DNA from 3 places in the Geodermatophilus sp. SYSU D00766 genome. Region 2 is predicted to be linked to each of the others. Evidence: predicted binding sites of a transcription regulator. Region 2 holds the regulator's gene; each other region holds the start of a gene.
The links. Region 2 encodes LexA, which represses DNA repair genes until DNA is damaged. Its sites were predicted from a motif close to TCGAACANNTGTTCGA; they were not measured.

Region 1: ACI8AD_RS14420 (replicative DNA helicase) is a predicted target of LexA. The motif match lies at 3,763-3,778, and genes of this name have one in related genera.
Region 3: ACI8AD_RS20565 (DUF222 domain-containing protein) is a predicted target of LexA. The motif match lies at 4,551-4,566, and genes of this name have one in related genera.

The regions. Positions count from the first base shown of each region.
Region 1 covers NZ_JBJGYI010000018.1:39,404-46,229, forward strand. Annotated here, with positions in the region: gene ACI8AD_RS14390 (glycosyltransferase family 87 protein) at 1-548, shown strand, start outside; gene ACI8AD_RS14395 (deoxyribonuclease IV) at 628-1,440, opposite strand; gene rpsF (30S ribosomal protein S6) at 1,614-1,901, shown strand; gene ACI8AD_RS14405 (single-stranded DNA-binding protein) at 1,904-2,401, shown strand; gene rpsR (30S ribosomal protein S18) at 2,500-2,736, shown strand; gene rplI (50S ribosomal protein L9) at 2,739-3,194, shown strand; gene ACI8AD_RS14420 (replicative DNA helicase) at 3,875-6,826, shown strand, end outside.
Region 2 covers NZ_JBJGYI010000019.1:49,758-56,583, reverse strand. Annotated here, with positions in the region: gene ACI8AD_RS14885 (hypothetical protein) at 1-245, opposite strand, end outside; gene ACI8AD_RS14880 (LysM peptidoglycan-binding domain-containing protein) at 379-1,020, opposite strand; gene lexA (transcriptional repressor LexA) at 1,310-2,098, shown strand; gene ACI8AD_RS14870 (hypothetical protein) at 2,208-3,224, opposite strand; gene ACI8AD_RS14865 (phosphatase PAP2 family protein) at 3,250-3,993, opposite strand; gene hflX (GTPase HflX) at 4,108-5,571, opposite strand; gene ACI8AD_RS14855 (hypothetical protein) at 5,727-5,930, shown strand; gene dapF (diaminopimelate epimerase) at 5,927-6,814, opposite strand; gene miaA (tRNA (adenosine(37)-N6)-dimethylallyltransferase MiaA) at 6,811-6,826, opposite strand, start outside.
Region 3 covers NZ_JBJGYI010000037.1:23,868-30,693, reverse strand. Annotated here, with positions in the region: gene ACI8AD_RS20595 (PQQ-dependent sugar dehydrogenase) at 1-33, shown strand, start outside; gene gatB (Asp-tRNA(Asn)/Glu-tRNA(Gln) amidotransferase subunit GatB) at 67-1,566, opposite strand; gene ACI8AD_RS20585 (hypothetical protein) at 1,563-1,742, opposite strand; gene gatA (Asp-tRNA(Asn)/Glu-tRNA(Gln) amidotransferase subunit GatA) at 1,739-3,232, opposite strand; gene gatC (Asp-tRNA(Asn)/Glu-tRNA(Gln) amidotransferase subunit GatC) at 3,229-3,558, opposite strand; gene ACI8AD_RS20570 (ACT domain-containing protein) at 3,752-4,420, shown strand; gene ACI8AD_RS20565 (DUF222 domain-containing protein) at 4,571-6,493, shown strand; gene ACI8AD_RS20560 (class I SAM-dependent methyltransferase) at 6,511-6,826, shown strand, end outside.

The DNA.
Region 1 (6,826 bases), on a different contig from region 2:
CCGGCGGCGACCTCCTCGACGGGCCGCTCGCCGAGGGCGAGACGCCGGTGGTGCTCAACGCGCTGGTGGCGGTCTGCGTGCTGCTGGTGGTGGCCGCCGTGGGCTGGCTGACCCTCGCCGCGCCGGTGCGGCCGCGGGTGGCGCAGGTCGCCTTCCTGCTGGTGGCCGGGTTCCTGCTGGTCACCAAGGTGTGGAGCCCGCAGTACTCGCTGTGGCTGCTGCCGCTGGCGGTGCTGGCCCGGCCCAGGTGGCGGTCGCTGCTGCTCTGGCAGGCCACCGAGGCGGTGCTGTGGGTGGTGCGGATGCTCTGGTACCTCGGCACCGACGAGCGCGGCGTGGGCACCGAGTGGTTCTTCCTCGCGGTGACCGCCCGCGACGTCGCCGTTCTCGTGCTCGTGGGGCTGGTCGTGCGGGACGTGTGGCGTCCCGACGGCGACGTCGTGCGCACCTCCTGGCCGGCCGTCGACGACCCCGCCGGCGGTCCGCTGGACGGCGCGGAGGACCGCGTGGTGCTGCGCGGGCGGCGCCGCTGGGATCAGGTGACCTGATCGTGGGGCGTCCTCCCGCACGTCCGGTCACGAGGGAGGACGCCGCGGGGTGAGGGAGGACGGCCGTGCGGGCGGTCGGCTACCCGAGCGCCTCGCGCACGAGGGCGACCTCCTCGGCGTGCGACGCGGCGTCGCCGGGGGTCTCCAGGACGACGGGGCAGTCGGCGGCGCGGGCGAGGCCGAGCAGCAGGTCCAGCGGGATCTCGCCCGCGGTGAGCGGCGCGTGCCGGTCCCGGCCCGATCCCTGCGGGTCGCGGCTGTTGTTCAGGTGCACCAGGTCGACCCGACCGGTGATCGCCCGGACGTCGTCGACGGCGGTGGCGAGGTCCCAGCCGGCCGCCCAGGCGTGACAGGTGTCGAGCACGAACCCCGCGCCGAACTCGCCGACGGCGTCCCACAGCCGCGCCACCGCACCCAGCTCGCGCGCCATCGCGTTCTCGCCGCCGGCGGTGTTCTCGATGAGCAGCGGCAGCGGGAAGCCGCCGTCCTCGGCCTGCCGCGCGAAGGTCTTGCGCCAGTTGTCGAAGCCGGCCGCCGGGTCGTCCTTGGCCAGCACGTGCCCGCCGTGCACGACCATCCCGCGGGCGCCGATCGCCGCCGAGGCCCGCGCGTGCACCGCCAGGCTCTTGCGGCTGGGGATGCGGATGCGGTTGTTCGTCGAGGCCACGTTGAGCACGTAGGGCGCGTGCACGAACACCGCGACGTCGCCGGCGAGCAGCGCCTCGGCGTCCGGGCGCGGCGGCGGGCTCTTCCAGCCCTGCGGGTCGCCGAGGAACACCTGCACGGCGTCGGCGTCCATCTCCGCCGCCCGGGCCAGCGGGCCCCCGGCGTCGAGCTCGTTGTCCTCGGTCAGTCCGGGTCCGACGTGGACGCCGATCGGGTGCCTGCTCACCCCGGCGACGGTAGTCAGGTCCGGTGACGGCGGCCGGGGCTCCCGGCCGCGCTGGTAGCCTGGAGGTGCGCGTCCGTCCGCCGTCCCCGGCGGGACCGGGCGCGCGACGCGTGTACGACCCTCCTGCTGCAGACCGACTGCAGCCGCCCAGACCAGAGGAGGTGGGGTTCTCCGTGCGTCACTACGAACTGATGGTCATCCTCGACCCCGACCTGGAGGAGCGCACCATCGCTCCCTCCCTCGACCGGTTCCTGACCGTCGTCACCAACTCCGGTGGCACCGTCAAGACCGAGATCTGGGGCCGGCGCCGCCTGGCCTACGAGATCAAGAAGCACGTCGAGGGCATCTACGCGGTCGTCGACATCCAGGCCGAGCCGGCCGCCGTCGCCGAGCTCGACCGCCAGCTCAACCTCAACGAGTCGGTGCTGCGCACCAAGCTGATGCGGCCCGAGGTCCACTGAGCATGGCTGGCGAGACCGTCATCACCGTCATCGGCAACCTGACCTCCGACCCGGAGCTGCGGTTCACGCCGTCGGGTGCCGCGGTCGCCAACTTCACGGTCGCCTCGACGCCGCGCACCTTCGACCGGCAGTCGCAGGAGTGGAAGGACGGTGAGGCGCTGTTCCTCCGCTGCAACGTCTGGCGGCAGGCGGCCGAGAACGTGGCCGAGTCCCTCACCCGCGGCTCGCGGGTCATCGTCTCGGGGCGCCTCAAGCAGCGCTCGTTCGAGACCAAGGAGGGCGAGAAGCGCACCGTCATCGAGCTCGAGGTCGATGAGATCGGCCCCTCGCTGCGCTACGCCACCGCGAAGGTCACCCGCGCCTCCCGTGGTGAGGGCGGCGGCGGTGGCGGCTTCGGCGGCGGCGGTGGCGGTGGCGGTGGCTTCGGCGGCGGTGGTGGCGGCGGCGCGAGCGACCCGTGGTCGACGCCCGCCGGCCCGTCCGACGAGCCGCCCTTCTGAGAGAGGACCCCCTCGCCCCCCACGCCCCGCTCCGCGCGGCGCGGGTCCCTGCGAGAGGGCCGTTCCATCTACCCCCCTAGCCGTACCTGGAGAACCCAGTGCCCAAGCCCCCCGTGCGCAAGCCCAAGAAGAAGGTCTGCCAGTTCTGCAAGGACAAGGCGACCTACATCGACTACAAGGACACGACCCTGCTGCGGAAGTTCATCTCCGACCGCGGCAAGATCCGTGCCCGCCGCGTGAGCGGCAACTGCAGCCAGCACCAGCGGGACGTCGCCACGGCCGTCAAGAACAGCCGTGAGATGGCCCTGCTGCCCTACACCTCGACGGCGCGCTGACCATGAGCACCCAGAAGCTGATCCTGACGCAGGAGGTCACCGGTCTCGGGTCCTCCGGTGACACCGTGGAGGTCAAGGGCGGGTACGCCCGCAACTACCTCCTGCCCCGCGGTCTGGCCATCGTCGCCACCCGCGGTGCCGAGAAGCAGGTCGAGTCGCTGCGCCGGGCGCGTGCCGCCCGCGAGGTGCGCTCGCTCGAGGAGGCCCAGTCCGTGGCCGGGCGCCTGTCCGGCCTGACCGTCCGGGTGCCCGCCCGTGCCGGTGACGGGGGCCGCCTCTTCGGCCGGGTCACCACCGCCGACGTCGCCGCGGCCGTCACCGCCGCCGGCGGCCCGGAGCTCGACCGCCGCCGCATCGAGCTGCCGAGCAGCATCAAGACCACCGGCCAGCACACCGTCACCGTGCGGGTGCACCCGGAGGTCACCACCCGGCTGGCGATCGAGGTCGTCGCCGGCTGACGCACCGCACCGCACTGCCCGCGAGGGGCGCCGGACGTCGTCCGGCGCCCCTCGCGTCGTCTCGGGCCTCGCCCGGCGGAGCAGGCCTGCTGTGGTCGGACGGGGCGCGGAGGACCGTCCACGGCCCGCTGACGCCCCCCGGGCCGTCCCTGCGGCCGGGGCACCCCGAGGCGGCGTGGCCGGCCTGCCTGGCGTCCTCGCCCCGGCGAGGCGCCGGCCACGGGGTGACGGCGTCCCCGCCGGTGGGTCGTCGCGCGCCGTCACCGCCGGTGCTGTGACGGCTGCGCCGGGCGGGACGACACGACACGCCCGGGCGTCCGGCGCGCCGAGAAACTCGTGTCCACAGCCGGTGGGCGGACCCGGCGCAGGTGACACCCGCAGGACCGCTGGATGTCCGGCCGGTGTCCCGCCCGTCTCCACATGTCGACTCGGGCTGTCCACCGACTTGTCCACAAGTTGTGCAGAACGCGGTGCACACGGGGTGTTGGACGGACCCGCCGTCGCTTCCTACCGTCTCTCCGGCGCCGGGAACTGCGAGAACTGTCAGTGGCTCCCGGTACCACGGTCCTCGAACGGGCGTTCGAGTGCAGGCGACGCGCGTCCTGGTGCTTCCCCCACCGGGCCCCGGCCGGACAGGCCGGGGCTGGTCAGCGTGCGCGTGAGCGGAGGGAGGTACCCAGGTGGCGGTGGCCGACGACTTCAGCCGGCCGCAGGCGACGGCGCCGGAGTACGACCGGCAGCCCCCGCAGGACGTCGCGGCCGAGCAGTCGGTGCTCGGCGGCATGCTGATGAGCAAGGACGCGATCGCCGACGTCGTGGAGCAGCTGACCGGCAACGACTTCTACCGGCCGGCGCACCAGGTCATCTACGACACGATCCTCGACCTCTACGGCCGCGGAGAGCCGGCCGACGCCATCACCGTCGCCGCAGAGCTCAACCGCACCGACCAGCTGTCGAAGATGGGCGGCGCGGTCTACCTGCACACGCTCATCGCCTCGACGCCCACGGCGGCCAACGCCGGCTACTACGCCCAGATCGTCGCCGAGCAGGCCACCCTCCGGCGGCTCGTGGAGGCCGGCACCCGCGTGGTGCAGCTCGGCTACGGAGCGGCCGGCGGGCGGGGCGACGTCGACGACATCGTCGACCGCGCGCAGCAGGAGATCTACGAGGTCACCGAGAAGCGGATGAGCGAGGACTACTCGCGCCTCGAGGACATCCTGCAGCCGACGATGGACGAGCTCGACGCCATCGCCTCCCGCGGCGGCACCGCCCGCGGCGTGCCCACCGGGATCCGCGACCTGGACGAACTGACGAATGGTCTTCAGGCCGGGCAGATGGTCGTCATCGCCGCCCGTCCCGGTGTGGGCAAGGCGCTGGCCCTCGACACCCCGATCCCCACACCCACGGGCTGGACCACGATGGGCGACATCGCCGTCGGCGACCGGGTGCTGGGTGCCGACGGCCGCCCGACGACGGTCGTGGCCGCCACCGGCGTCATGACCGACCGGCCCTGCTACGAGGTGCACTTCTCCGACGGCACCGTGGTCGTCGCCGACGCCCGGCACCAGTGGGTGACCACCGACCGCGCCGCCCGCCGGCTCGGCGCGCGTGGGCAGGCCCGCGTCCGCACCACGGAGGAGCTGGCCCGCACGGTCCGCTGCGCCACCGCCGACCGGCGGCTCAACCACGCCGTCGTCAACGCCGCCCCGCTCGACCTGCCCACCGCCGACCTCCCGGTGCCGCCGTACGCCCTCGGCGTCTGGCTGGGCGACGGCACGTCGGCCGCCGCGCAGTACACCAGCGCCGACCCCGAGATCGCCGTCCACATCGAGGCTGAGGGGCTGGTCGTCGTCCCCACGGGCGCCGACCGGCGGTACTCCCTGCGCCTGCCGGCCCGTCCCGGCCCCGAGGCGCGGCCGTGCCCGATGTGCGGCGAGCCCTTCGTGCCGAAGACCTCCCAGGTGCAGACCTGCGGGAAGACCTGCGGCGGTGCGCTGCGGGCCCGCGGCGGAGCCGGCCGCGCGGCGACCTGCCCCGACTGCGGCGGCCCCTCGAGCGGCCTGGCGCAGTGCCAGGACTGCCGGGACGACCACGGCACCGTGCAGGCCCTCCTGCGCGGCCTGGGCGTGCTCGGGGACAAGCACATCCCGACCGCCTACCTGCGCGCGTCGGTGACCCAGCGGCGGGCGCTGCTGGCCGGCCTGCTCGACACCGACGGCACCGTGACGGGAGGCGGTGCGGTGCAGTTCGCCGTCACCAGCCGTCGGCTGGCCGAGGACGCCCGTGAGCTGATCGCGGGCCTGGGCCACCGCGTCCGGATGAGCACCAAGCGGGTCCGCGGCCGGAGCGAGGCCTCGTCCACCTGCTACACGCTCACCTTCAGCACCGACGACGAGGTGTTCCGCCTGGAACGCAAGCGGCTGCTGCACAAGGAGCGGGGTGCCCGCACGTTCACCGCCCGCGGCGTCCGTTTCGTCACCGACGTCCGGCCGGTCCAGAGCGTGCCCGTGCGGTGCATCCAGGTCGACGCCGCCGACTCCCTCTTCCTCGCCGGCCGCAGCTTCGTCCCGACGCACAACTCGACCCTCGGGCTGGACATCGCGCGTTCTGCGGCGGTGAAGAACCACCTGGCCACGTGCATCTTCTCGCTCGAGATGAGCAAGCACGAGATCACCATGCGTCTGCTGTCGGCCGAGGCGAAGGTGCCGCTGCACCACATGCGCGCCGGCACGCTGTCCGACGAGGACTGGTCGAAACTGGCCCGCCGCATGGGTGAGGTGGCCGACGCGCCGCTCTACATCGACGACTCACCGAACATGACCATGATGGAGATCCGGGCGAAGGCGCGACGTCTCAAGCAGCGCAACGACCTCAAGCTCGTGGTCATCGACTACCTCCAGCTCATGACGTCGGGAAAGCGCGTCGAGAGCCGCCAGCAGGAGGTCTCGGAGTTCTCCCGTGCGCTCAAGCTGCTGGCCAAGGAGCTCGAGGTCCCCGTCATCGCGATGTCGCAGCTCAACCGTGGCTCCGAGCAGCGGCAGGACAAGAAGCCGATGCTGTCGGACCTCCGCGAGTCGGGGTGTCTGCCCGCGGAGACCCGCGTCCTCCGGGCCGACACGGGCGCCGAGACGACGATGGGTGAGCTGTTCACGGCCGGTGCCACCGACGTCCCGGTGTGGGCGCTCGACGACAACCTCCGCTACGTGCGCCGTCACCTGACGCACGTCTTCTCCACCGGCCGCAAGCCCGTGCTGCAGCTGACCACCGCGTCGGGCAAGACGGTGCGCGCCACGGCCAACCACCCGTTCCTCACCTACGACGGGTTCCGGCCGCTCGGGGAGCTGGTGCCCGGTGATCGCATCGCGGTGCCGCGGCACGTGCCCGCGCCGGACCGGATGACGGTGTGGGAGGACGAGCGGGTCGTCCTGCTCGCCCACCTCATCGGCGACGGCAGCTTCGTCCGGCGCCAGCCTCTCCGCTATGCCTCGATCGACGAGGAGAACCTGCGGGCGGTCACGGCGGCGGCGCTGCACTTCGGTGTCGTGGCGGTGCGAGACGAGTACGCCGCGGCCCGCTGCACCACCCTGCGGCTGCGGTCGCCGTTCCCGCTGACCCACGGCCGTCGCAACCCG
Region 2 (6,826 bases):
GCTGCCGGCGCGAGCGTCAGGCGGCGCTCGGGCAGCCGGACCGCGGTCAGCTCCACCCAGGTCCCGGCGCCCTCGACGACCCCGGGAACCTCCGCCCGCAGCCGCACCCAGACCTCGCAGGCGCCGCTGTCGTCGTGCCGCCAGCCGAGCATCGCACCCGGCACCCAGGCGCCGTCCACGAGCACCTCGACGTCCTGCGGCGACCCGAAGGACACCGCCGCCCTGCTGTTCACGGCTGCTGACACGCCCCTCACCGTATGTGTTGATCCGAGATCGGTGCGTGAGCGACCGGGGACCGATGGTTGACGAACCGTCGAGGACGCTCTCGTCACTTCTCCGGGCGGCCCTCGGTGGCCGTCCCGTGTCCCCTCCGCCGGGTCAGGGGAGCCGGAGGACCTGCCCGGCGACCACCGCGGAACCCTCGAGGTCGTTGAGCGCCTCGATCGCGTGCACCACGGCGCGCACGTCCTGACCGTCGCCGGCGACCTCGTCGGCGATGGACCACACCGTGTCGCCCGGCTCGACGACGACGCTGCTCTCCCCGGCGAGCTGCAGGCCCTGCTGGGGAGCGAGGACCTCCCGGCCCAGGAGCGCGCCCCCGATGCCCGCGGCCAGGACCAGGGCGACGACCAGGCGCCGCCCGCGGCGGGTCAGCCGGAGGGGCGCCGGCGACGGGCCGGCCGCGCGCCGGACCGGCTGCGCGGACACCGGCCGCCCTCCGGGCCGGGCCGGGTCGCGGCGCGTGTGGCGCGCCCCCGCGGCGGGGCCGGTGGCGCGGGCGGCCGGCTCGGCCGGGAGGTCGGGCACCGGCCGCAGGTGACCGGCCACGCGCGGGCCGGCGCCGGGGAGCGGGGCCGGAGGTGCCGGGGGCGCCTGGCCAACGGGGCGCCCGGAGGTGTCGGGGCGCACCGGCCGACGGGTGGGAGCGGGGCCGCCCCCGGCACCGTCGGCGAGCAGCGGCCGCCAGGGCACCCGGACCGTCGCGTCGAACTCCAGCACTGCCTGGCGCACGCTGCCCATGACCACTCTCCTCGTCGACCCCATTGCATCGAACAGGCGTTCGATCGAACGTGTGTGCGATGTCTACCGCACGGCACCGACAGGAGCCAACCGACACCGCCCACCGGTTTCGAACACACGTTTGAAGTCCCGGTCCCGAGGCGCTACGGTCCGATCAGCAGCCGTCCGCCCGGCACCCGGCGGTCGATCCCGGCCGCACCGGCACCCGTCGGTCACCGACCGGAGGTCCCGGAGCCGGGGACGGGGCGGGACACGAGGGCCGTGGGGACACGGCCGGCGAGGAGGAGACGTGGCGGGCACCAGCGGGACCGGCCAGGGCACGCGCGGGAGCACCACCACCCGGCGGGGTGGCGGCCGGCGGGGCACCGACACCGCCGCCGAGGGGACCGGCACCCGGACCGGCGCGGTGCGCACCTTCCCCGACCGGGGTGAGGCCGGCGACGGGCTCACGCAGCGCCAGCGCCGGGTGCTCGAGGTCATCCGCGACTCGATCGAGCGCCGCGGCTACCCGCCCTCGGTGCGCGAGATCGGCGAGGCCGTGGGCCTGTCCTCGGCGTCGTCGGTCGCCCACCAGCTCTCCGTGCTGCAGAAGAAGGGCTGGTTGCGGCGCGACCCCAACCGCCCCCGCGCGCTCGACGTGCGGCTGCCCGGCGACACCGCGGCGGAGGCCGCACCGCCGGCCGCCGCGGCCGGCGACACCACCGCCCCCACGTACGTGCCGCTGGTCGGCCGGATCGCCGCCGGTGGCCCGGTCCTCGCCGAGCAGGCGGTCGAGGACGTCTTCCCGCTCCCCCGCGAGCTGGTCGGCGACGGCACCCTGTTCATGCTCCGGGTGGCCGGTGACTCGATGGTCGACGCGGCCATCTGCGACGGCGACTGGGTGGTCGTGCGCCAGCAGCCCACCGCCGAGAACGGCGAGATCGTGGCCGCGATGCTCGACGGCGAGGCCACCGTCAAGACCTACAAGCGCCGCGACGGGCACGTGTGGCTGCTGCCGCACAACCCGGCCTACGAGCCCATCCCGGGCGACGAGGCGACCATCCTCGGCCGGGTGGTCACCGTCCTGCGCCGCGTCTGACCCGCACCGCCCGGGACGCGCTCCCGGCCCCGCGGACCCGCCCCGGGTCGGCGGCGGCCGGGCTCCGCGACCTCGACCGGCCGGCGGTCCCGCGGCACGGCGGGCAGCCTCAGCCGGCCGGCGGTCCCGCGGCGCGGCCCCGGCGTACCCGGCCGGCGACCCACACCAGCACCGTGGCCACCCCGGCGGCGACCAGCCCCGCGGCGACCGGGGACACGCCGGTGCCGCCGTCGTCGAGGACGGCCGCCAGCGACGGGTCGGCCGCCGAGGACGGCGCCGGGGCCGCCGTCCCGGCGGGGATCGGCACGAGCGTGACGTCGCCCGGCAGCCCCTCGCCCGCCACGAGGAGCGCCGCGCCGTCGGCGGTGAACGACACCGCCTCCCCCTGCGGCGCCTCGGGCAGCGCGATGCGCACCGGTTCGCCCGCCAGGGCGGCCGGCACGTCCGAGCCGGTCAGCGGCCAGACGTAGGCGTCGGTGTAGGTGCGCAGCGCGATCCGGCTGCCGTCGCGGGCCACCGCGCCGCCGGTCACCAGGAGCTGACCGGCCCGCCCCACCGGGCCGCCCGGTGTCCCGGTCAGCGTGAACGCCACGCTGCCGACGTCGACCAGCGCCACCGTGCCGCCGTCGACGAGCGGCGCCGCGGGGCGGTAGACGCGGCTGGCACCGAGCACCTCCTTGGTCACCAGGTACGGCGTGCCGTCGGGGGCCACCAGGAGCGCCTCGGCGTCGTGCGGGCCGTCGGGGTAGGTGAGCCGGAAGAGCGCCGTGCCGCCGTCGGGGCGCAGGGCGATGAGGGCGACGGTCTCCCGGGTGGCGTTGTTGTCGCCGGTGTCGGCCAGCCACACGGTGCCGTCGGGACCGACGCCGAGGTCCTCGGGGTCGTAGGGGTCCAGCGGCGCGACGGTCTCGTCCACGACGCGGCAGGTCCCGTCGAGCACGGAGACGGCCACCTGCTCGCCGCCGTCGGCGATGGCCAGCAGGCGGTCCCCGACGTCGACGAGGCCGGAGAGCTCCGCGAGCCGGGGGTCGGTCACCTGGCAGCGCAGCGACGGCGCGCCCGGTTCCTCGGCGGCAGCGGGGAATGCGGGGCCGAGCGCGAGGGCCAGACCGGCGAGTGCGGCCACGGCCCACCCGGGGTGTGCCCCGGCGCTACGCGGGGGGACGGCCGGCTCGGGCACTGCCCCAGCGTGACAGAACGACTGCGTCGAGTGCGTGAACCACGCCCAGCAGCAGCACCCCCACCGAGGCGCCGACCGCCGCGTCGGTGACCCAGTGGAAGTCCAGGGACACCATGGCGATCCCGGTCAGCACCGGGCCCACGACGCTGAGCCACCACAGCGTCCGCTGCACGCCCGGGGCCAGTCGGTACTCGACCGCCAGCCAGTAGGCCACGCCCCACATGAGCACGGCGTTGGCCACGTGCCCGGAGGGGTAACTGGCCCCGTCGCGGTGGAAGAAGGACCCGGGGTAGGCCGGCGCGGTGCGGCCGGTGCCGTACTTGAACGCGTAGACCACGACGGTCAGCAGCGCGAGCGCGGTGAGCACCCGCAGCAGCGGCAGCAGGGTCCGCCGGCGGATGCACAGCCAGCCGACCAGCCCGGCCAGGACGATGAGGATGGTGCCGCGCCCGCCGATCTGGGTGACCGCCCAGACCGGCCAGTAGCCCGGGGAGTCCCGCAGGTCCCACGCGCTGACGACCTCGGAGACCTCCAGGTCGAGCCGTTCGAGCACGCCGCGGTTGAGCAGGTCGACGGTGACCGCCGTGGTGACGACGAACGCCACGAGCAGCAGCCACCAGGACGGGCGCCCGGCGGTCACGACGGTGCGGACGGGAGCCGACGGGTCGCCGTCGGCCGGTGCTCCCCTCCCGCGTCGTACCACGCCGCTGGTCACGCGGTCACGGTACCGGGCCGTGACCCGCCCGTGACCTCGCCGCAGGGAGACGGCGAGCCGCCCGGGTGACCGGCGGGGAGCCGGTCCCCCGGGCGGGGGACGGAGGAGCGCCGGTCAGCCGACCGGTGCGGCGAACCGCTCGAGCGCGGCGGCCAGGCCGCCGTCGACGCGCGCGGTGAGCCGGGTGCCCTCCGCCTCGTGCTGCTCGCTGAGGACCTCGCCGTCGCGGTGGACGCGGGCCACCAGGTCGCCGCGGTCGTAGGGCACCAGCACCTCGACCTCGACGTCGGGGTGCGGCAGGCGGGCGGCGACGACCTCGCGCAGCTGCTCGATGCCCTCGCCCGTCCGCGCCGAGACCCACACCGCACCGGGCAGCGCCCGGCGCAGGGTCAGCACGTCCTCCTCGGTCATCGCGTCGACCTTGTTGACGACGATCAGCTCGGGCACCGCCGCGGCGTCGATCTCGCGCAGCACCACGTGCACCGCGTCGATCTGGCCGAGCGGGTCGGGGTCGGAGCCGTCGACGACGTGCAGCAGCAGGTCGGCGCCGGCCACCTCCTCCAGGGTCGAGCGGAACGCGTCGACCAGCTGGTGCGGCAGGTGCCGCACGAACCCGACGGTGTCGGTGAGCGTGTACTCGCGGCCGTCGGGCGACTGGGCGCGGCGCACCGTGGGGTCCAGGGTGGCGAACAGCGCGTTCTCCACCAGCACGCCCGCGCCGGTCAGCCGGTTGAGCAGGCTGGACTTGCCGGCGTTGGTGTAGCCGGCGATCGCCACGCTCGGGACGGCGTTGCGGTCGCGCGCCGAGCGCTGGGTGGCCCGCGCCGTCGCCATGCCGGCGATCTCGCGGCGCAGCCGGCTCACCCGCGACCGGATGCGGCGGCGGTCGGTCTCGATCTTCGTCTCACCGGGACCGCGGGTGCCGATGCCGCCGCCGCCGGCGACGCGGCCACCGGCCTGCCGGGACAACGACTCACCCCACCCGCGCAGCCGCGGCAGCATGTACTGCATCTGCGCGAGCTCGACCTGGGCCTTGCCCTCCCGGCTGGTCGCGTGCTGGGCGAAGATGTCGAGGATCAGTGCGGTCCGGTCGACCACCTTGACCTTGAGGATCTTCTCCAGCGCGTTGAGCTGGCCGGGGGTCAGCTCGCCGTCGCAGATCACGGTGTCGGCGCCGGTGGAGGCGACGATGTCGCGGATCTCGGACGCCTTGCCCGAGCCCACGTAGGTGCCGGCGTCGGGCTTGTCCCGCCGCTGGCTCACCGCCTCGAGCACCTCCGAGCCCGCCGTCTCGGCGAGCGCGGCCAGCTCGGCCAGCGACCGGTCGGCGTCGGCCTGGGTGCCCTCGGTCCACACCCCGACCAGCACGACGCGCTCGAGGCGCAGCTGGCGGTACTCGACCTCGCTGATGTCGGCGAGCTCGGTGGAGAGCCCCGCCACGCGGCGCAGGGCGCCACGGGCCTCGAGGTCGTAGGAGCCGGTCGTGTCGTCGTCCTCGTCCCACCGGCCGGCCGGGGCGGGACGGGTCTCGACGGTCGTCTCGTCGTCGAGAGAGGTGCTCTGGGGGGCGGTCGTCATCGCGTCCAGCGTGACACGCGCGTCGTCAGCGGTCACCTGGGTTGTCGTCTCTGCAGTCGTCATACACGGGGTGCAACACCGGAACGGGTCAGGTGCATCCCGCCGGGAGGCGGGTAGGTCGGGACGGACCGCACGGACGACGAGAGGGGCACCCCGTGAGCACCAGCAGCAGCGAGGGCATCGACGACCCGGGCCGCGACCCCGTGGGCCTCGAGGTCCCGCGCAACCCCTTCGGCGGGGCCGACCAGGACACCGGGGCCGGCCGGCCGCGGGGCACCGGCAACGTCGGCCCCGGCGACAAGCCCGAGGCGCCGACCGACGAGCCGGAGACCCGCGCCGACACCCCGGACAACCCCTAGGAGTCCAGCCACTCCCGGGTGAGCCCGCCGGTCGCGACGACGACGGCCGGCCCGCGCAGCACGGTCGTCTCCGGGGTGACGTCGACGGTCAGCCGGCCGCCGGGGACGTCGACGACGACCGTGCCGCGCTGCGGGCCGTCGGACCCGGCGGCCAGCGCGGCGTAGGCGGTGGCGCAGGCGCCGGTCCCGCAGGAGCGGGTCTCCCCCACGCCGCGCTCGTGCACCCGCAGCCGCACGTGCGCGTCGGCGCCCTCGGCGGGGCGGGCGAGCACCTGCACGAACTCGACGTTGACGCCCTCGGGGAACAGCCCGGGGTCGAACCCGGGCTGCGCGGTCAGGTCGAGCGCGCCGAGGTCGGCGTCGGTGAGGCAGACCAGGTGCGGGTTGCCCATCGACACCGCCTGGCCGGCGAACGCCTGCCCCGCCACGGTGGCCTCGCCGCGGCCGAACGGCCGGGCCGGGCCCATGTCGACCCAGTACGTGCCGTCGGCGCCGGCACCCACCCGGCGGGGGCCGCCGCGGGTGCCCACCAGGACGCCGTCGGCGCAGGCCGCGCGGTCGAGCAGGCCCTCGGTCACCAGCACGTGCAGGAACAGCCGGATGCCGTTGCCGCACATCTCCGCGTGCGAGCCGTCGGCGTTGCGGTGGTCCATGAACCACTCGCAGGCGTCGAGCGCGTCCCCCAGGACGGCGGGGGCGTCGGGCACGTGCCGGCTGCGCACCACCCGCAGGACGCCGTCGCCGCCGAGGCCGGAGCGGCGCTCGCAGAGCCGGCGCACCAGCGCGGCGTCGAGGCGGTCCTCCGGCCAGCGGTCCCCGTCGGGGTCGGGCAGGACGACGAAGTCGTTCTCGGTGCCGTGCCCGAGGAGGAACCGGTCGCTCACCGCCCGATCGTA
Region 3 (6,826 bases), on a different contig from region 2:
CCGCCGAGCTCGACCGGCTCCAGCCCGGTCTGAGCGGGTGCGCCCGCCGGGCGCACCCGCCCGGACTCAGCTCCCGAGCACCCGCTCCTCGAGCATCCGGCGCACCGTGGCCGCGTCGGCCTTGCCGCGGGTGGCCTTCATGACCGCGCCCACGAGCGCGCCGAGGGCCTGCACCTTGCCGCCCTGCACCTTGGCGACGACGTCGGGGGCGCCGGCGATCGCGGCGTCGACGGCGGCCACCAGCTCGTCGGACTCCCCCAGCACGGCCAGCCCGCGCGACTCGACGACGGCGCGCGGGTCGCCCTCCCCGGCCAGCACGCCGTCGAGCGCCTGGCGGGCCAGCTGGTCGTTGACGGTGCCCTCGGCGACCAGCGCGCTGAGCTCGGCGACCTGCCGCGGGGTGACCGCCAGCGCGGTCAGCTCCACCCCGGCGTCGTTGGCCCGGCGCGCCAGCTCGCCCAGCCACCACTTGCGCGCGTCGGCCGGCGAGGCGCCCGCGGCGACGGTCTCCTCCACCACCCCGAGGGCGCCGGCGTTGACCAGCCAGGCCATCTCGGTGGCCGACAGGCCCCACTCCTCGCGCAGCCGCGCGCGGCGGGCGGCCGGCAGCTCGGGCAGCCCGGCGGCGAGCTTCTCCACCCACTCGGCGTCGGGGGCCAGCGGGACGAGGTCGGGCTCGGGGAAGTACCGGTAGTCGGTCGCCTCCTCCTTGCTGCGCCCCGGCGACGTGCTGCCGGTGTCCTCGTGGAAGTGGCGGGTCTCCTGCACGATCCGGCCGCCGCCGTCGAGGACCGCGGCCTGCCGGCGCATCTCGTAGCGCACGGCCCGCTCGACCGAGCGCAGCGAGTTGACGTTCTTCGTCTCGGTGCGGGTGCCCCACTCCAGGCTGCCGACCGGGGCCAGTGAGGTGTTCACGTCGCAGCGCAGGCTGCCCTGCTCCATGCGCACGTCGGAGGCGCCGAGGGTCTGGATGATCTCGCGCAGCTCGGTGACGTAGGCGCGGGCGACCTCGGGCGCCTTCGCGCCGGCCCCGGCGACCGGGCGGGTGACGATCTCGACCAGCGGGATCCCGGCCCGGTTGAAGTCGACCAGCGAGTACTCCGCGCCGTGGATGCGGCCGGTGGCCCCGCCCACGTGCAGGTTCTTGCCGGTGTCCTCCTCCAGGTGCACCCGCTCGATCTCCACGCGGTAGGTCTCGCCGTCGACCTCGACGTCGAGGTGCCCGGCGGTGCACAGCGGCTCGTCGTACTGGCTGGTCTGGAAGCCCTTGGGGATGTCCGGGTAGAAGTAGTTCTTCCGGGCGAAGCGCGACCAGGAGGCGATCCGGCAGCCCAGGGCCAGGCCGATCCGGATGGTCGACTCGACCGCGGCGGCGTTGGCCACCGGCAGCGAGCCGGGCAGGCCCAGGCACACCGGGCAGGTCTGGGTGTTGGGCTCGGCGCCGAAGGCGGTCGTGCAGCCGCAGAACATCTTCGACTCGGTGCCCAGCTCGACGTGGGTCTCCAGGCCGATGACCGGCTCGTAGCGGGTGAGGACGTCGTCGAAGTCGACGAGGGGCTCGCTCACGGGGTGCGGTCTCCCTTCGGGGTGGTGCGCCCGGTCAGCCAGGCACCGACGCCGGTCAGCAGGCCCAGGACGATGAAGACGGCGAAGACGGCCTCGCCGGTGACCAGCCACAGCACCAGCCCGGCCAGCACCACGAAGGCGGTCAGCCCCCACGCGGCCTTGAGCGCGCCGTTCACGCGGCACGCTCCAGCAGGCGGTCGGTGAGCGGCGCGCCCAGCGCGGCCTCGACGGCGGCCGCGACGCGGTAGCAGCGGTCGTCGGCCAGCGGCGGCGCCATCACCTGCAGGCCGACCGGCAGGCCGTCGGACAGCCCGCACGGCACCGAGATCGCCGGGACGCCGGCGAGGCTGGCCGGCAGCGTGCACAGGTCGGCGGCGTACATGGCCAGCGGGTCCTCGACACGGGCGCCGATCGGCCAGGCCACGGTCGGGCTGGTCGGGCTGACGAGCACGTCGACGTCGTCGAAGGCCGCGCTGAAGTCGCGGGTGATGAGCGTGCGGACCTTCTGCGCCTGCCCGTAGTAGGCCTCGTAGTAGCCGGCCGACAGCGCGTACGTGCCGAGGATGATCCGCCGCTTGACCTCGGGGCCGAAGCCCTGCTCGCGGGTCAGCGCCATGACCTCGTCGACGTCGTGGCTGCCGTCGTCGCCCACCCGGATACCGAACCGCATGCCCTCGAAGCGGGCCAGGTTCGACGACGCCTCGCTGGGGGCGATGAGGTAGTAGGCCGGCAGCGCCAGCCCGAACGACGGGCACGACACCTCGCGCACCTGCGCGCCGGCGGCCTCGAGCAGCGCGACCCCCTCGGCGACCCGGTCGAGCACGCCCTGCTCGTAGCCCTCGCGGGCACCCTCGCCGCCGAGCTCGCGGACGACGCCGACGCGCAGGCCCGACAGGTCGCCACCGGCACCGCGGCGGGCGGCCTCGACGACGGTGGGCACGGGCGCGTCGATGCTCGTGGAGTCGCGCGGGTCGTGGCCGCCGATGGCCTCGTGCAGCAGGGCGGCGTCCAGGACCGTGCGGGCCATCGGGCCGGCCTGGTCCAGGCTCGAGGAGAAGGCGATCAGCCCGTAGCGCGACACCGAGCCGTAGGTGGGCTTGTGCCCGACCAGGCCGGTGACCGCCGCGGGCTGGCGGATCGAGCCGCCGGTGTCGGTGCCCAGCGCCAGCGGCGCGAGCCGGCCGGCCACCGCCGCGCTCGACCCGCCGGAGGAGCCGCCCGGGATCCGGTCGTGGTCCCACGGGTTGCGGGTCACCGCGTAGGCGGAGTTCTCGGTGGACGACCCCATGGCGAACTCGTCCATGTTCGTCTTGCCGAGGAGCACCGTGCCGGCGTCGGCGAGCCGGCTCGCGACCGTCGCCGAGAAGGGCGGCCGCCAGCCCTCGAGGATCCGCGAGCCGCTGGTGGTGGGCACGCCCTCGGTGACGAAGACGTCCTTGAGGGCGACCGGGATGCCGGCCAGGCCGGTGCCCGCGGTGCCCGAGGCGTCGACCTCCGCGGCCCGGGCGAGCGCGGCGTCGGCGGTGACGTGGAGGAAGGCGCCGAGGGCGCCGTCCTCGGCGGCGATCCGGTCGAGGTGCGCGCGGGTGACCTCCACCGAGGAGGTCTCGCCGGCGGCCAGGGCCGCCTGCAGCTCGACGGCGGTGAGGGCGGTGAGGTCGCTCACTCCTCCTCCCCCAGGATGCGCGGGACGCGGAAGCGGCCGTCCTCGGCGGCGGGGGCGGCGGCCAGGACGGCGTCGCGCGGCAGGCACGGGGTGGCGACGTCGGCCCGCAGGACGTTGGTCAGCGGGACGGCGTGCGTGGTGGGGGCGACGTCGCCGACGTCGGCGCGCTGCACCTGGGCCACCGCGTCGAGGACGGCCCCCAGCTGGCCGGCGAAGCGGTCGAGCTCCTCGTCGGTGACGGCGAGCCGGGCCAGCCGCGCGAGGTGCGCGATGTCCTGGCGGCCGAGGGCGGGTGCCGCTCCGGGTTCGGGGGTCGTGGTGCTCATGACTGGGGCGGGACTCCTGTCGTCGGCGCCGCGCCGGCGCCAGGGACGCAACCCGGTCACTGTACGCGGGCCGCCGTGGGCCCCGGCCGGGCCGGGGAGCGCGCTCGACCGCGGGGTGCCCGGTGGGGGAAGCTGCTGGCGCCACTCGATCGACGCCGATCGGCTGCCCCTCGACGTCGTCAGCGGAGGAACCGTGTCCTATCTCCTGCGGCTGGTCGTCCCCGACCGCCCCGGCCTGCTGGGTGCGGTGGCGACCGCGCTGGGCGACGCGGGGGTCGACATCGTCTCCGTCGACGTCCTCGAGCGCGGTGGCGGGGTGGCCGTCGACGACGTCGTCGTCGACCTGCCGCCCGGCCGGCTGCCCGACAGTCTCATCACCGCCGCGCAGGCGGTGCCGGGGGTGCAGGTGGAGTCGTTGCGGCCCTTCGCCGGCGCGCTGGACACCCACCGCGAGCTCGACCTGCTCGAGGCCCTCGCCCGCGCTCCCGAGGGCACCGCGGTCAAGATCCTCGCCGCCGAGCTGCCGCGGGTGTTCCACGGTGGCTGGGCGGCGGTGGTGCAGGCCGACGGCGCCGGCGGCGGCGAGGTGCTGGCCGCCTCCGACGCCGCGCCCGCCCTCGAGGGCCTGGCGCTGCCGTGGCTGCCGCTGTCGACGCCGCGGCTGCTGCCCAGCGAGGACGACTGGCTGCCCGAGCGCTGGCGGGAGATGGCCATCGAGATGATGGCGGCGCCCTTCGGCGACCCCGCCACCGCCGTGGTCCTCGGCCGCTCGGGGGGTCCCGCGTTTCGCCGCTCGGAGCTGCTCCGGCTGACCCACCTGACGGGTATCGCCGCCACGGTGGCGCACCTCCCGCCGGTCTGAGCCGACTGGCAGCAGCCGCAGGCCAGGTTCCGTCACTCCTCCGCGGCCACGGGCCGGCACCGCCGGACCGCCGCCGGCCACCCTCGCGACCTGCTCGTTCAGCGCCCTCAGCACTTGCCCATCCACGCGTTCGAACATATGATCGAACGCGTGACGGAAACCCTGGTGGTCGACGAGCCCGTGGTGGGCTGGGCGTCGGGGCCGCTGGGCGCGGTGCAGGCCGCCGACCGGGAGATCTCCCGGCAGACCGCGTTGCGCGCGCGGGCGATCGCGGCATTCGCCGCTACCTGTCCCGCCTGCGCCGACCGCCAGCCCGGGGAGCCCGGCGCGACGTCGGCCGAGCGGTGGGCGGCGCGGGCCGAGGTGCTGCGGCCGGTCAGTGAGTGGGCCACCGCCGAGCTGGCGATCGCGTTGAACGTGACCGCGCAGCGGGCGGAGGAGGAGCTGGTCCGCTCCCTCACCCTGGTGCAGCGGCTGCCGCGGGTGCTCGACGCGCTGCAGGCCGGGGTGCTGCACGCCGGGCACCTGTGGTGCCTGCTCGAGCACGTCGCGCCGATCGCCGACCACGCGCTGCGCGCCCGCATCGAGACCGAGCTGCTGGCGTGGCTGGCCGGCCGGTCGGTGACCACCCCGGCGCAGCTGGGCGACAAGGTGCGCCGGGTGGTGCTCGCCCACCGCGCCCGTGACGCCGCCCGCGACCTGGCCCGGGCCGTCCGCCGCCGGGGGATCACCGTCCGCCCGGACCGCACCGATGGGATGAGCGTGGTGTCGGCGCTGCTGAGCACTCCGGAGGCGTGCGCGCTGCTGGCGGCGCTGCGCGCCTACGCCGACGCGCTGCCCGCCGATCCGGCCGATGGGCGCAGCCGCGGGCAGAAGATGGCCGACTGCCTGCTGGACCTGGTGCTGCGGCCCGGTGAGAGCGGGCTGCCCCCGGTGCAGGTCGCGCTGACGGTGGTCGCCCCGGTCGGGGCGCTGCTGGGCGGGGATGCCCCGTGCGAGATCGACGGGCAGGTGGTGCCCGCCGAGGTGGTGCGTGCCCTGCTCGCCGCCCTGACGGGCCAAGCGAACGGGACCGAGTCCGTCGAACCCGACACCGCGCCCGCCGACACCGCGCCCGCCGACACCGCCCCCGCCGACACCGCCCCCGCCGACACCGCCCCCGCCGACACGGCACCGGCCGGGCCCGAGCCGCCTGACAGGGCGGGCACATCCGCGGTGGTGTCCGAGGAGGAGGACTTCGCGCGCTGGTCGGAGGAGCTGGAACAGCGGGTCCTGGCCGGGGAGTTCGACGCCGAGCCGGCCCCCTGCTATCTGGAGGAGGACGGGCCACCACCCGACAGCTGGCCCGACGGCCCACCATCACTGGCGCCCCCAGGGCATCGCCCCGACCCGGCCGTGCCCGACGGCTGGTGGGCGCGCGCCGACCGCGCCGTCGACGACGCCGGCACCGCCCTGCTCACCCTCGAACGCGCCCTCGGCCACGCTCGCCGGCTGGTGGCCACCGCGCAGCGCGCCGACACCGCCGACGAGACCGCCTGGGCCACCAGCCCCGCCGGGCGAGTCAGCGCCGCACCCGACGCGCTGACCGCCCTGGTTGCCGCCGGCGCGCACGCCCGCGCCGACCTGGCCGACCTGCTCGCCCGCACGGCCGGCGGCGGGCTGGCCGACCGGCCCCGCCTCGCCCTCACCGACACCCTCAGCGGCGCCCTGCTCAGCCTCACCGACCTGCCCGGCCTGCAGCGCGCCGCCCGCGCCGGCAGCGGGCTGGGCGCTCCGGCTGAGAGCCCCGGCTACCGGCCCGCCGCCGCCCTGGACCGGTTCGTGCGCGCCCGCGACCGCCGCTGCCGCTTCCCCGGCTGCCGCCGCCCCGTTCCCCGCCGCGGCGAACTCGACCACCACACCCCCTGGCCCGCCGGGCCCACCGCCGCGGGCAACCTGGCCGGTTACTGCACCGGTCACCACCGCGGCAAGCACCAGGCACCCGGCTGGACCCACCACATGGCCCCCGACGGCACCCTCACCGTCACCACCCCATCCGGCCTCACCGCCATCACCACCCCACCGCCGTACTGACGGCCACACTGGCCGGCGTGAGCGACCTCGGGTGGGACTGGGACCCGTCGCTGTACCGCGGGAGCGCGGCCCACTACGTCCAGGGCCGCGTGCCGTATCCGTCAGAGGTGGTCGACGCCCTGGTCGACGAGCTCGCCCTCGACGGCACCGGCCGGCTGCTCGACGTCGGTTGCGGGCCGGGCTCCCTCACCCTGCTGCTCGCTCCCTGGTTCGAGCGGGCGACCGGCCTGGACGCCGACGCCGAGATGCTCGCCGAGGGGGCGCGCCAGGCCGCAGCCGCCGGGATCACCACCGTGGACTGGCTGCACCTGCGGGCCGAGGACCTGCCCGCCG